DNA from 3 places in the Mesorhizobium sp. RCAM 05099 genome. Region 1 is predicted to be linked to each of the others. Evidence: riboswitches for the same ligand, from Rfam matches in the RefSeq annotation. Region 1 holds a riboswitch; each other region holds the start of a gene.

Evidence for each region. A riboswitch is a leader RNA that binds a small molecule or an ion and turns the genes downstream of it on or off. The one in region 1 is predicted to bind thiamine pyrophosphate.
Region 2: linked by a shared signal. The riboswitch ahead of thiB (thiamine ABC transporter substrate binding subunit) and the one ahead of thiC (phosphomethylpyrimidine synthase ThiC) in region 1 are both predicted to bind thiamine pyrophosphate.
Region 3: linked by a shared signal. The riboswitch ahead of AC56QQ_RS13675 (YkoF family thiamine/hydroxymethylpyrimidine-binding protein) and the one ahead of thiC (phosphomethylpyrimidine synthase ThiC) in region 1 are both predicted to bind thiamine pyrophosphate.

The regions. Positions count from the first base shown of each region.
Region 1 covers NZ_CM185035.1:6,154,656-6,158,686, reverse strand. Annotated here, with positions in the region: partial or broken gene thiC (phosphomethylpyrimidine synthase ThiC) at 1-887, opposite strand, end outside; TPP riboswitch at 967-1,083, opposite strand; partial or broken gene AC56QQ_RS30535 (radical SAM protein) at 1,607-2,568, opposite strand; gene AC56QQ_RS30530 (histidine phosphatase family protein) at 2,904-3,299, opposite strand; gene AC56QQ_RS30525 (porin) at 3,965-4,031, shown strand, end outside.
Region 2 covers NZ_CM185035.1:1,084,030-1,088,060, forward strand. Annotated here, with positions in the region: gene AC56QQ_RS05295 (ABC-F family ATP-binding cassette domain-containing protein) at 1-344, opposite strand, end outside; gene AC56QQ_RS05300 (thiamine diphosphokinase) at 346-990, opposite strand; TPP riboswitch at 1,079-1,193, shown strand; gene thiB (thiamine ABC transporter substrate binding subunit) at 1,237-2,235, shown strand; gene thiP (thiamine/thiamine pyrophosphate ABC transporter permease) at 2,493-4,031, shown strand, end outside.
Region 3 covers NZ_CM185035.1:2,756,572-2,760,602, reverse strand. Annotated here, with positions in the region: gene AC56QQ_RS13685 (ABC transporter ATP-binding protein) at 1-343, opposite strand, end outside; gene AC56QQ_RS13680 (ABC transporter permease) at 340-1,158, opposite strand; gene AC56QQ_RS13675 (YkoF family thiamine/hydroxymethylpyrimidine-binding protein) at 1,204-1,812, opposite strand; TPP riboswitch at 1,803-1,916, opposite strand; gene AC56QQ_RS13670 (hypothetical protein) at 2,271-2,516, opposite strand; gene AC56QQ_RS13665 (putative RiPP precursor) at 2,619-2,714, opposite strand; gene AC56QQ_RS13660 (hypothetical protein) at 2,711-2,908, opposite strand; gene AC56QQ_RS13655 (SDR family NAD(P)-dependent oxidoreductase) at 3,063-3,800, shown strand; gene msrA (peptide-methionine (S)-S-oxide reductase MsrA) at 3,855-4,031, opposite strand, start outside.

The sequences.
Region 1 (4,031 bases):
AGACCTCCCAGGTCAGGTCCTCGGCGATGCCGCCGACCTTCTCGAGCGCCTGGTAGAGCGGCACCGTGCCGATCGGCACCGGTGAATTGCGCACGATCCAGTCGCGGATGTTGTGGATGTTGCGGCCGGTCGACAGGTCCATCACCGTATCGGCGCCCCAGCGGATCGCCCACACCATCTTTTCGACCTCTTCGGCCATCGACGATGTGACCGCGGAGTTACCGATATTGGCGTTGATCTTGACCAGGAAATTGCGGCCGATGATCATCGGCTCGCTCTCGGGATGATTGATGTTGGCTGGAATGATCGCCCGCCCGCGTGCCACCTCGTCGCGCACGAATTCCGGCGTGACGAAGTCGGGGATCGCCGCGCCGAAGCTTTCACCGTCGCGCTTGAGCTTGCCGCGCAGCATGTCGCGTCCAAGGTTTTCGCGTATGGCGACGAACTCCATTTCAGGCGTGACGATGCCGGCGCGCGCATAGGCAAGCTGGGTCACCGCCTTGCCTGCCTTGGCCCTGAGCGGCCGGTTGCGAATGGGAAATTCCGGCGTCAGGCGCCCGCCCGCGGCGAATCCATTGTCTTCCGGCCGGACATGGCGGCCATCATAGGCTTCGACATCGCCGCGCGCCATGATCCATTCATGGCGAAGCCGGGCGAGGCCCTTTTCGATACTGGTTTCGACGGTCGGGTCGGTATAGGGGCCGGACGGATCGTAGACGGTGACAGGTCGGTTCGCCCGCCGTCGGATGGACGGAGATTTCGCGCATCGGCACCTTGATGTGCGGATGGAGGAGGCCGGATTTGTGGATTTTCCGAGAGGCGGGCAGTGGTCCCGTCGACACGGCGGGGGTGAGGGCATTCATCTTGAGGCTCCTTTGCTCATGCATTGGAGACCCAGTTCTGTGCCGGAAGGATGAAAAGACGCTCTGGCCGCCTGTTCGAAACAGGACTTCGGGCGTGAACTCCCGCAAAGCGCTTGCACCGTCCCTACGCCAGTATGAACTGGATCAGGTTCAACGGGTCACTGCGCCGCGAAAGCCAGCAGTATCTCAGCCCCTTGCCGGGACTCCCCTGGTGAATGCTCCGAATTGAACGAGCCGGCGCTACTTTGTCAAGCGCCTTCGGGCCGCGGGAGTGGTCGACGGCCAATCAGACCGGGCAGAAAAGCTCGCGCATGCGTCGGCGACAATCACGCCCCGAAAACCTGGGCAGGGATACGGGGATCGCCAAACCTTCGGGGCTTAAAGATCGATTCTTATGATGGTCTCGCCTTCAATCGGCACTAAACGTTTGCGCGTAGATCGCCTCGATCCGACCTGCCGTCGTCATTGGTCAGCGGCGAATTCATTTTCGTGGGCGCGGTTCGACAGATGACCACCAGTGAAGGAAACGGAAGGGCAGACTGGCCAGCCGCGGCATGTCGATAAGGACAGCCAACTGTTGCCGAATCGAGCTGCAGAAAGGCGGTTTCTTCGGCAGGGTCCGTTCGAAAGGATTGCGACCACCACGCTGCCACGGAACGGTCGTCGAGAACATCGCCAAGCTACCCAAGCCGCTAGCGAAGAGCGGTAATCCCTTTGGCCTCCGCTCATGCCGATTGCTGTGCTTACGGGGCAACCCGGTCGAGAAATGCATCGAATGCGGCAGCAACAGCGCGAATCACAAAGCGATGCTCCTGCCGCACGCGAATGAAACCCTTTTCGATGTCCACTATGCCGTCCTCGGCCAGCATCGCCAAGCCTTCGGCTGAATCGAGAAAACGGATCGGATCAGATCCGTGACCGGCACAGATTGCCGGCACATCCGCCTCGAGATCGCACATCAATCGCTCGATGATTGCCGCTCGCACGCGGTCTTCGTCGGTGAGACGGTAGCCCTTTGACGTCGCCAGACGGCCAGCTGCGATGTGCCGGGTGTAAGAATCCCGTGTAACCTCGTTCTGGACGTACCCTTCGCCGACGCGGCCGATAGCCGACGCGCCGAAACCGATCAGGGTTTTGCAGGTGTCGGCCGAGTAACCCAGGAGTTGCGCCGCAGGCGACCGGTTTTCTGCGCCAGTGTAAGCTCATCGTCCGGCAAGGTGAAATGGTCGAGCCCGATCTCTCGGTAGCCGGCGGCAACCAGCGTCTCGGCCACGGCCGCAGCCTGTTCGGCGCGGACAGCGCTGTCCGGCAGTGCTGTCTCCTCGATCTGGCGCTGATTATTTATGAGCGACGGAATGTGCGAATAGCCGAACACCGCAAGCCGGTTGGGGCGCATGGCGACCGCCGCCGTCGCGGTCTGGACGCAGTACTGCACCGTCTGATGCGGGAGACCGAAGATGAGGTCGAAATTGATACGGCTTACTCCATGCCGGCGCAGCCCTTCGACGGCAGCCGCCATTTGCGTCTCACTCTGCACCCGGTTGACCGCTTTTTGAACAACGGGATCGAAGCTCTGCACGCCGAGGCTTGCGCGGTTCACGCCGGCTGCTCCCCAGGCTTCGGCCATCTCGGCCGTGAAGGTGCGCGGATCAATCTCGACCGCAACCGCAGCCGTTTCCCTGAGCGCGAAGCGGTCGCGCAGGACGCTTCGGGCGAAATTTGTATTTCGCCAACGCCACGCGGGCGATGTCGCGTTAACCGCCGATCAGTGTTGGCTGGTGGCGATGGGGAACAGTTGGCCGGTCAGCTACAAGCGCCATCGCTTTCCCGCCGATCACCGCCCACACCGTTTGATTCTACTGTCGCTTTCCCTTCAGCCTGCGCCTGGTCGAGGAGATGCTGCTGACGCGCGGCATTGCGTGCCTAAGAGACGATACGGCGTTGGGACCGGACTTTGCTCGCCGACTGGCTCATAAGACGCTGTCGCGTAGCGATACCTGGCTTAGCCAATTTTTCAGGAGAAAAGTTGAAGGTTATCTCTCAGCGATCGGCCGCCACTCGTCGATTATCTTGTAGCCGGCAAGTCGAACGCGAAGAAATGTCCTTGGAAGGTTGATCCCGACTGCGCGAAATGGGCGCGTCCAGCAGCTTGCAGAGCAGGAGTGTGCCGACGCCGCCGTGCGCGATGAAAGCAATGTCGCCGTCGCTATGAGTCCCAAGAATGCGTAACACGGCCCGCACTACGCGCTCTTGAGCATCGACCGCACGCTCCCATCCACGGACACTCTCATGTGGATTGGCAAAGAAGCTGTCAGCAACCCGCTCGAACTCGGCAGATGGAAGGAAGCCTGTCGCGGTGCGGTCATTCTCGCCAAGGTGCTCATCTACCTGGACTGGCAAACCAAATCCTGCGGCAAGCGGGCCGGCCGCTTTCAATGGCTTTAGCCTCGGAGCTTGACCATATCGACGTCAGGTCGGACAGAACGCACTCCCTGCGAAAGTCCTCATCCGAGCGACACCGCGGTCAGAAAGCCGCCAGGCTGGCACCGGCAGGGCGGGATCGACGGAAACTTCTGGGTGAGTGACAAAGAAGGCCGTCGGCATGCCCATTGTGCTCCGACAAAATCCTTCCGGATGCACCTAACAGAGCTAATCGAACACAGGACGTGACAATACGCCGCCCTATATCATTGCACGGGCGCCTTTTTACACAGCCACATTGGCAAGCTGGCGCACGGGACCATGACCAGCTTTGCCAGAGCCGAGGCGTGGCCGCCCTAACAATGACGCTTACGGCCTGGGCATGCTCCAAGAGCCGGACGCCCGTACCGAGACGGTGCCGCCGGATGATGTCTTTCATAGCAGACAAAAACTGTCGCTATTGAACGAAATTGTCGCGTATCGAACAAACGAACCATATCCGAAACGTTTCCGCTTCGTGCTCAGTCTGACCCTCGAATTAAGAAAAGAAGGAAGCGCGACGAAGGTGCGCCGGCCAACTGAATGTCAGCGCGCAGCGACGTCTTCAGGATGGCACGTCACTTGCTCAGTCAACTTTGGAACCGTTGTGACGGTCTGCCTCACAACAAGCGGAGATGACTATGGCGATTGGCTCAGAAGTGCTGGATGCCCTCGGGCCACTGAAGACTTTGACTGAAGGGCTGGTTC
Region 2 (4,031 bases), 1.9 Mb from region 1:
TCCTCGCCTGTGAGACCGAGATGCTCCATCAAATAACTGGCGCGGTAGGGATCGTCGGCAGGACCAAGTCCCGCCTCGACATAGGCGCGCACCGTCGCGAAACCCTCCATGTCGGGCATCTGCGGCAAATAGCGGACGGTCGCCGAAGGCTGGCGGAAAACCTCGCCGTCCTGCGGCTCGATCAGGCCGGCGGCGATCTTGAGCAGCGTCGACTTGCCAGAACCGTTGCGGCCGACTAGCGCGATCTTGTCGCCGGCGGAAGCCGTCAAGGTGGCACCATCGAGCAGCGGCGTGCCGCCGAAGGTCAGTTTTATCCCGTCGAGATTGAGAAGGGGCGGGGCCATATCAGCTTTCGGGTAATGGATAGGGGTGAGCGAGCAGCATCGCGCGGCCATGATCCAGGGCGATTCCGAGGCGGCCCTTGACCTCGTTGGAAATGGTCAGCGACGAGCCGAACGCCACCTTCACGTGGTTCAGCGGCCATTTGGCGCCCGTGACGGTCAGGCCGGCAAGCTCGGAAAAGCCGAGCACCGAAAACAGCGTGCCGTCGGCATAGTCGAAGCCAGCCGTTCCGTACAGCAGGGGGACAGCTTCCTGGGCGCCGCTGGTCAGAAGCACCTCGGTCCCGGCTTCGGCCAGCCGCAGGCCAAGCGCCATATGCAGGAAGGCGTGGTCGGCGCGCTTGCCGCCGAAAGCGCCGGCGAGCACAAGGCTGGTCGCGCCGCGTTCGAACGCGGCGGCGATGGCCAGTTCGCCGTCGGTCTTGTCCTTCTCCGCCGGAAAGGTCCGGCGGGGCACGGCGGCGAGAGCATCCGGCAGATTGGCCGGCACCGAATCGAAATCACCCACCCACAGTTCCGGGACAAGGCCGAGCAGCCGCGCATGACCGATGCCGGCGTCGGCGGCGATCACGCGGGAACCCTCGACCTGGCGGTCGAGCCGGGGCGTGCGGATGAGATCGCCGCCAAGCAGGATGGTGAATGTGCTCATATCTTGTGGCCCTTACCAGCCCGGCAACGGAAACGGAAGGCCGGCAGACTCCCACTTGCGCGGTTCATCGGCCGGGCCTATGTGTCGAAACGCTCTAACGGGGTGCCGGACGCGATCTTCGCGGACCGGCTGAGAGGCAGTCTCGCCAACCCGCTGAACCTGATCCGGTTTGTACCGGCGGAGGGATTAGACGTTTCGGACAGTCCGACGCCTCAATTCCTTTCAATTCGAACGAAGGAGGCGCCGATGCGCACGCTTTTATACTCTCTTGTCTCGGCAATGATCGTGGTGCTATCCGGGCCGGCCTTGGCCAAGGACAAGCTCACCATCTACACTTATGAGAGCTTCACCGCCGACTGGGGGCCCGGTCCGGTGGTGAAGAAGGAATTCGAAGCCGAATGCGGCTGCGATGTCGACTTCGTTTCGGTCGCCGATGGCGTGGCGCTGCTCAACCGCGTCAAGCTGGAAGGGGCATCGACCAAGGCCGATATCGTGCTTGGCCTCGACACCAATCTAACCGCCGATGCCAAGGCCACCGGCCTGTTCGCGCCGCATGGCGCGGTGGCGGACATCAACGTGCCGGGCGGCTGGAGCGACGACACCTTCGTGCCGTTCGACTATGGCTATTTCGCCGTCGTCTACGACACCGAGAAGCTTAAGACACCGCCCAAGAGCCTGAAGGACCTGGTCGAGGGCAGCGCCGACGACAAGATCGTCATCCAGGATCCGCGCACCTCGACGCCGGGCCTCGGCCTGCTGTTGTGGGTGAAGTCGGTCTATGGCGACAAGGCGCCGGAAGCCTGGGCCAAGCTCAAGGCGAAGGTGCTGACCGTGACGCCGGGCTGGAGCGAAGCCTATGGCCTGTTCACCAAGGGCGAGGCGCCAATGGTGCTGTCCTACACCACCTCGCCGGCCTACCATATGGTCGCCGAGAACACCGAGCGCTACCAGGCGGCGTCCTTCGAGGAGGGCGAGTACCTGCAGATCGAGGTTGCCGGCATCACCACGACAGGCGCGAAAAATCCGCTGGCGGAAAAGTTCATGACCTTCATGACCGGACCGAAATTCCAGGACGCCATCCCCGAGACCAACTGGATGTTCCCCGCCGGCAAGACCGACAAGCCGCTCAACCCGGCCTTCGACAAACTGGTCAAGCCGACCAAGACCTTGCTGTTCAGCCCGGAGGAGGTCGCGGCCAACCGCAAGGCCTGGGTCGATGAATGGCTGGCGGTGATGAGCAAATAGGGTTCAAACCGCGTCGGATGTTTATGCCAAGCCACCCCCCTCTGGCCTGCCGGCCATCTCCCCCGCAAGGAGGGAGATTGGCAGCTCTTTCGCCTCGCTCATTCCTGTCACTTCGCAGATTGGCCCAGGCGGTGGAACGCGCAATCTCCCCCCTTGCGGGGGAGATGTCCGGAAGGACAGAGGGGGGTGGGTGGGAACTCGAGCCGAGCCAAGAATTTACTTCGATCAGCACCCGTTGCGGCGTTGGGTAGCGCGACATGCATACGCGCCATCCGACCGATCCCCGCATCACCGTCGGCATTGTCGCGCTTGCCGCGATCGCGCTGCTGATTGGCGGCGCGTTTGCCGGCCTGCTTTTCGAAGGCGCCCATGACTTTTCTGGCGCATGGGCAGCCTTCGATCCCTACCTCCTGCGTATCGTGCGCTTCACGCTGTGGCAGGCGGCACTTTCGACGCTGCTTTCCGTCGGCCCGGCACTGTTCGTGGCGCGCGCCCTGTCGCGCCATCCACGTTTCCTAGGCCGCGCCTTCATCCTGCAGCTTTTCGCCGTGCCGTTGGCGCTGCCGGCCATCGTCGCGGCTCTCGGCATCCTCGCTCTCTATGGCCGCGCCGGCTATTTCGCCGGCGCGCTCACGATGATCGGTGGTGGAACCTGGCCGGGCATCTATGGCCTGTCCGGCATTCTCGTGGCGCATGTCTTCTTCAACCTGCCGCTGGCGACAAGGCTGTTCCTCGAGGCGCTACAGACCATCCCGGCCGACCAATGGCGGCTGGCGAGCCAGCTCGGCATGGGAGCCCGGCCGGCATACCGGCTGATCGAGTGGCCGACGCTGCGGGCATCCGTGCCAGGGGTTGCCGGGCTTGTCTTCATGCTCTGCATCACATCCTTCACGATCGTGCTGACGCTTGGCGGCGGCCCGGCCGCGACGACACTCGAAGTCGGCATCTATCAGGCGCTGCGCTTCGACTTCGATCCCGCGCGGGCCATCACGCTGACATTGCTGCAGATCGCGTTGACCTTTGTCGCGGCGCTGGCACTGACGCGGCTCGGTGCCAGCGCTGTCGGCGACACCAGCCTGCCGGTCGCGCCGCGCCGCTATCTTTCCGTCAGTGGGACCGAGACCTCGCTGAACGTCGTGCTGATCGTGCTTGCGCTGGTGTTCGTTGTCGGACCGATGGCGGCGACGGTGATGGCCGGGCTTGGCGCCGATCTCGGCCGGCTGGCCGGTGAGGCCGCGGTGCGACAGGCGACGCTGACCAGTGTGGTGCTCGCCTTCCTGTCAGCCCTGCTTTCGGTGATGCTGTCGCTGGCGCTGACCATCGCACGCCGTGCGCTGGCGCTGGCTCGCCGCGCCGGCGCAAGGACGCTGCTCGAACATGCCACCGATACGGGCGCCGGTTTCGTCCTCGTCGTGCCGCCGGTCGTCATCGGCGCCGGCTGGTTCCTGTTGCTGCGTCATGTCGGCGATGTCTTCGCCATCGCCCCGGTCATGGTCGTCACCGTCAACGCCGTGATGGCAATGCCGTTCGCGCTGCGCGCTGTCCGTCCCGCCTATGATGCGGCAAGCGAGCGCCACGAACGGCTCTGTGACCAGCTCGGCATTGCGGGCTGGAACCGGCTCATTCTGGTCGACTGGCCGTCGCTGCGGCGGCCGCTCGCGACTGCTTTCGCTTTTGCCATGGCGCTGTCGCTCGGCGATCTCGGCGTCATCGCGCTGTTCGGCAGTGATTCCGTGCAGACATTGCCCTACCTTCTCCTGGCGCGCATGGGCAGCTACCGCACCGAGGACGCCGCC
Region 3 (4,031 bases), 3.4 Mb from region 1:
CAAAGAGCGGTGCGACACGCGCCCGCGCTGCCTTTCGCCTGACGCCTTGCACTTCGAGCCCGAGCGTCACGTTGTCGAGGATGCGCCGCCATGGCATCAGCGCGTCGCCTTGCGGCATGAAGGCGAAATACCTGCCGTGATCGTCGAGCGGCGTGCCGTCGAAGAACATCTCGCCATCGCCGTGCTGCGCGCCGGTCAGGAGCTGGAACAGCGTCGACTTGCCGGCGCCCGAAGGACCAAGGATGGAGACGAATTCTCCGGCGCCGACGCGAAGCGAAATGTCGGCGAGTACCTCCAGCCCGCCGAACGCCTTGCGCACATGCCGCAGTTCGAGCCGGCTCATCGCCGTGGCCCCTTCCCCTGAGCTTGCCTGTCGGCCCGTTCCCAGGGCACGGCCAGGTGCTGCAGCAGCACCGTCAGTCCAAACAGGACAAGCGTGAGCGCGGCGCTGACGCCGACGGCGGCCAGCACCAGATCGGGGCGGAAATTGTTCTTGGCATTGAGCATGTAGATGCCCAGCCCCTTCGCGGCACCGGCATATTCGGCGAAGATGGCGCCGACCACGGCATAGGTGATGGAGATCCTCAAGCCGGCGAAGAAATAGGGCAGCGCCGAAGGCAGCCGCGCCAGCACGAAGACGCGCCAGCGCCCTGCCCCCATGGCGCGCAGCACCTGGCCGATCTCGGCCTCGGTCGCCTCGTAGCCCTGCACCAGAGCCACCAGCATCGGAAAGAAGGTGACCAGCGCCACCAGTAGGATCTTGGGCATCAGCCCGAAGCCGAACCACAGCACGACCAGCGGCGCGATGGCGACCAGCGGCAAGGTCTGGCTGATGACGAACACGGGAAACAGCGCGCGCCGCAGCGGCTGGAAAAAGTCGACCAGCATCGACAGCGCGAAGGCAGCGCTGAGCGAACAGGCAAAGCCGAATAGCGTGGCGCGGATGGTGGGAATGGCATTGTCGACCAGCGCTTCGCGATTGAGCATCGCCTGCGCGAAGACGCGCGACGGCGCCGGCAGTATCGTCGGCTTGATGCCCGAATAACGGGCGCAAAGCTCCCACGCCAGCAGGAGCAGCCCGACCGAGGTCACCGCCGGCGCTGCCTTGGCGAAGAGACCAGCGAGTTGACGCGAGCGGCTGGACGACGATGAGACCACGGGAGATGTCCTTGGACGGGCGCTCGCGCGCAAGCGCGGGCAGGCTCAGACAGCGGTGGGGCTGTTGGCTGAGACCGTGACGTCGAGGGTTACGTGGCCGGCGCCTGGCCCGAAGCGGCAGAAAGCCTCGTTCAGCGCCACGAAGATCGCGCCGGCATCTCCGCGCAATTTGGTGCAGAAATTCTTGGAGCGCTCATAGACGCCGGACTGCTTCAGGAAATCGATGCAGCCATAGATCTCGTCCATGTGGTCGTCGGTGCCCATCACATAGAGCGAGAACTGCGCTGCCGCCGGCTGGCCAGCGACAGCGGTTTCACGCACCGCGCGGATGGCAGCCTCCTTGCGCGGGCCGAGCGGCCCGACAGGTCCGTCAAACGCATCGGAGCGGCAGATCGGATCGTCCGGCTCGCCCGGACAGCCGCGCGAAATGGCCGCCGACAGGACGCAATGCTTGCCGCTGCGCGCTGCCGCCACGAACAGATCGCGAAGAGCCGGGAACAGGACTTCGGGCGGCCCGACAAGCAAGGTCGAGATATCATCGGTCTCGATCCTGAGCCTGTCGCGGTAGGGATCGAGCGCACCGAGCGCACCAAGAATGACGCCGACGAAATCGTCGGCCATGGGATACAGGGAAATTTGTGCGCCTGAAAACATCGCCCGCCTCGCTCCGCTGGTATTACCCAGATCAGCTTCTAGGGTCTGTGGGCTTGCCGCCCCCGTCTCAGCCCCGACCGTACGGAGCACCCCTGTGGATGCGGGGGTTAAAGCACCATTCGAGCGATTGGGAAAGCCGTTTTTTCAGCGTACTGCGCCAAAACTATTGCGCCAGGCGCCGACGGCAGCCCGCTGGACACCACCTCGCCGACAGCAATTGTGGCAAGTGGGCTACAGGCCTGCGGCGGACGATCATCTCTGCCCGGGCTTGCTTTCCACTTTGCCGAAAAGTCGCATTACCGGGCGCGCTTCCGTGACTGGAGCGCGTGCGAACATACTTCGCACTTTCAGGAGCCGTTTCAGCAGACGGCTGTAGGTGCGATGCAAAACCCTGCCGTCGGCAAGGTCGAACTCCACGCCTCCCCATCGCCTGACCGGCGCCCTGCCGGTTGGCAGGCCTAGCCGCCTGACCTGGCTGCGGCGCCCCTGACAAGGCGCCCTTGCAGTAGGCCGGCGCCGCCTCGCCCACGAGCATCCGCATCGCGGTCGGTGGGTCGCCGCCGGAAGCCAGGCACGACGATCGCGCCGATACGGTTTCCCGCCTCCACCGAGCCGGCAAGCAGCGGTCCGGTGTAAGCAGAGATGTCCAGCATGAAAGCGGCGCTGATCGGCCCCCCACGACCGGCGGGGTCAGTCGAATTCATCTTCCGGCGTCCGGTCAAACAGTGCCTTCCCTCGCCATCATTCTGCGACCGGCGATCCAGGACGACCTCGCGAACCGCCCGAGCAGGGTCGAGCCGCGCCTGTCAGCCGGCCGGTTTGGGTGAAAGCGCCCCCACGGCGGTGACGACCGAAAGTCGTTCGCGTTTCACCAGCACCGGCTTTTCGTAGATCTTCTTCATGTCCACCCCCGAAAGCAAACTGAAATCAAATCAGCATCCGCAGTTCGCCAGCGGCACAGCAAACTGTCAACCGCCAGGCAGGGTTTGGCGGCCGGCATTGGCATGCCGCAGGAAATCGACGAAGGCGCGCACAAGCTGCCATGCGTGACAACAGTGGCAAAGGCCTTCAGTTCCGCATAGTCGCTGCCGCGCATTATGGTAGATTCTCCAATGAGTGTCGTCAAATTCTACCGCATTTTCCGCACGGCGTCTGTCACCTAGTTTTGCGGAGACGCTCGAACGGCATCCGATCAGGATCGGTCCGGCATCGAGCGCATCTGAATCTCCTTCTGAGCAGGAGCAACGAACATGCGGAAACTCAACGGAAAAATCGCTCTGGTGGCCGGCGCGTCCTCTGGCATCGGCGCGGCAACCGCGCTGGCGCTGGCGGCAGAAGGGGCTATCGTCGCCATCGCGGCGCGGCGCAGGCAGCGGCTTGATGACCTGGCCATGCGCATCAGTGATGCCGGCGGCGATGCGCTCACCATCGAGGCCGACCTCACCGACGAGGCACAAGCCACCGCCATGGTTCGGCGTGTGCTGGAAAGCCAGGGTCGGCTGGACATGCTGTTCAACGTTGCCGGCGTCGGTGTCGCCGCCCCCTTCCAGAACACCACCACCCGTGAATACCGGGAGATGGTCGACATCAACATCCTGGGTCTGCTCTACACGATCAACGCGGCGCTGCCAGCGATGAAGCGGCAGGGGTCAGGCCATATCGTCATCGTTTCGTCGGGCACCGGCCGCTACATCCACCCTTCGGTGGTCTATTCCGGCACCAAGCACGCGGTGAGCGCCATGGCGGAATCGCTGCGCCGCGAAATCGGCATGGACGGCATCCGGGTTACCGTAATCGAACCGGGCGCGGTGAAGACCGAATTCACCGCCAACATGCGCGACGATGTGCGGTTAGCGGTCGAGCATCGGCTGGGCGACATGGGGCAGTTGGAGAGCGAGGATATCGCCACCGCGATGCTCTATGCGGTGTCCCAGCCGCCACGGGTCAACGTCAACATCCTGACGCTCTACCCGACACAACAGGCTTGATCCGCGACAGACGGCAAGGCGAGGATCGGGACCTTGACCCCGATCCTGTGAACCTTATGAAACGGCCTTCTCGCGAACGGGCAGCTTCCAGCCCGGCCTGACGAAATGGCAGGTATAGCCGTTGGGGTATTTCTCCAGATAGTCCTGATGCTCGGGTTCGGCTTCCCAGAAGGGACCGGCCGGCGCGACTTCGGTCACGACCTTGCCCGGCCACTGACCAGAGGCATCGAC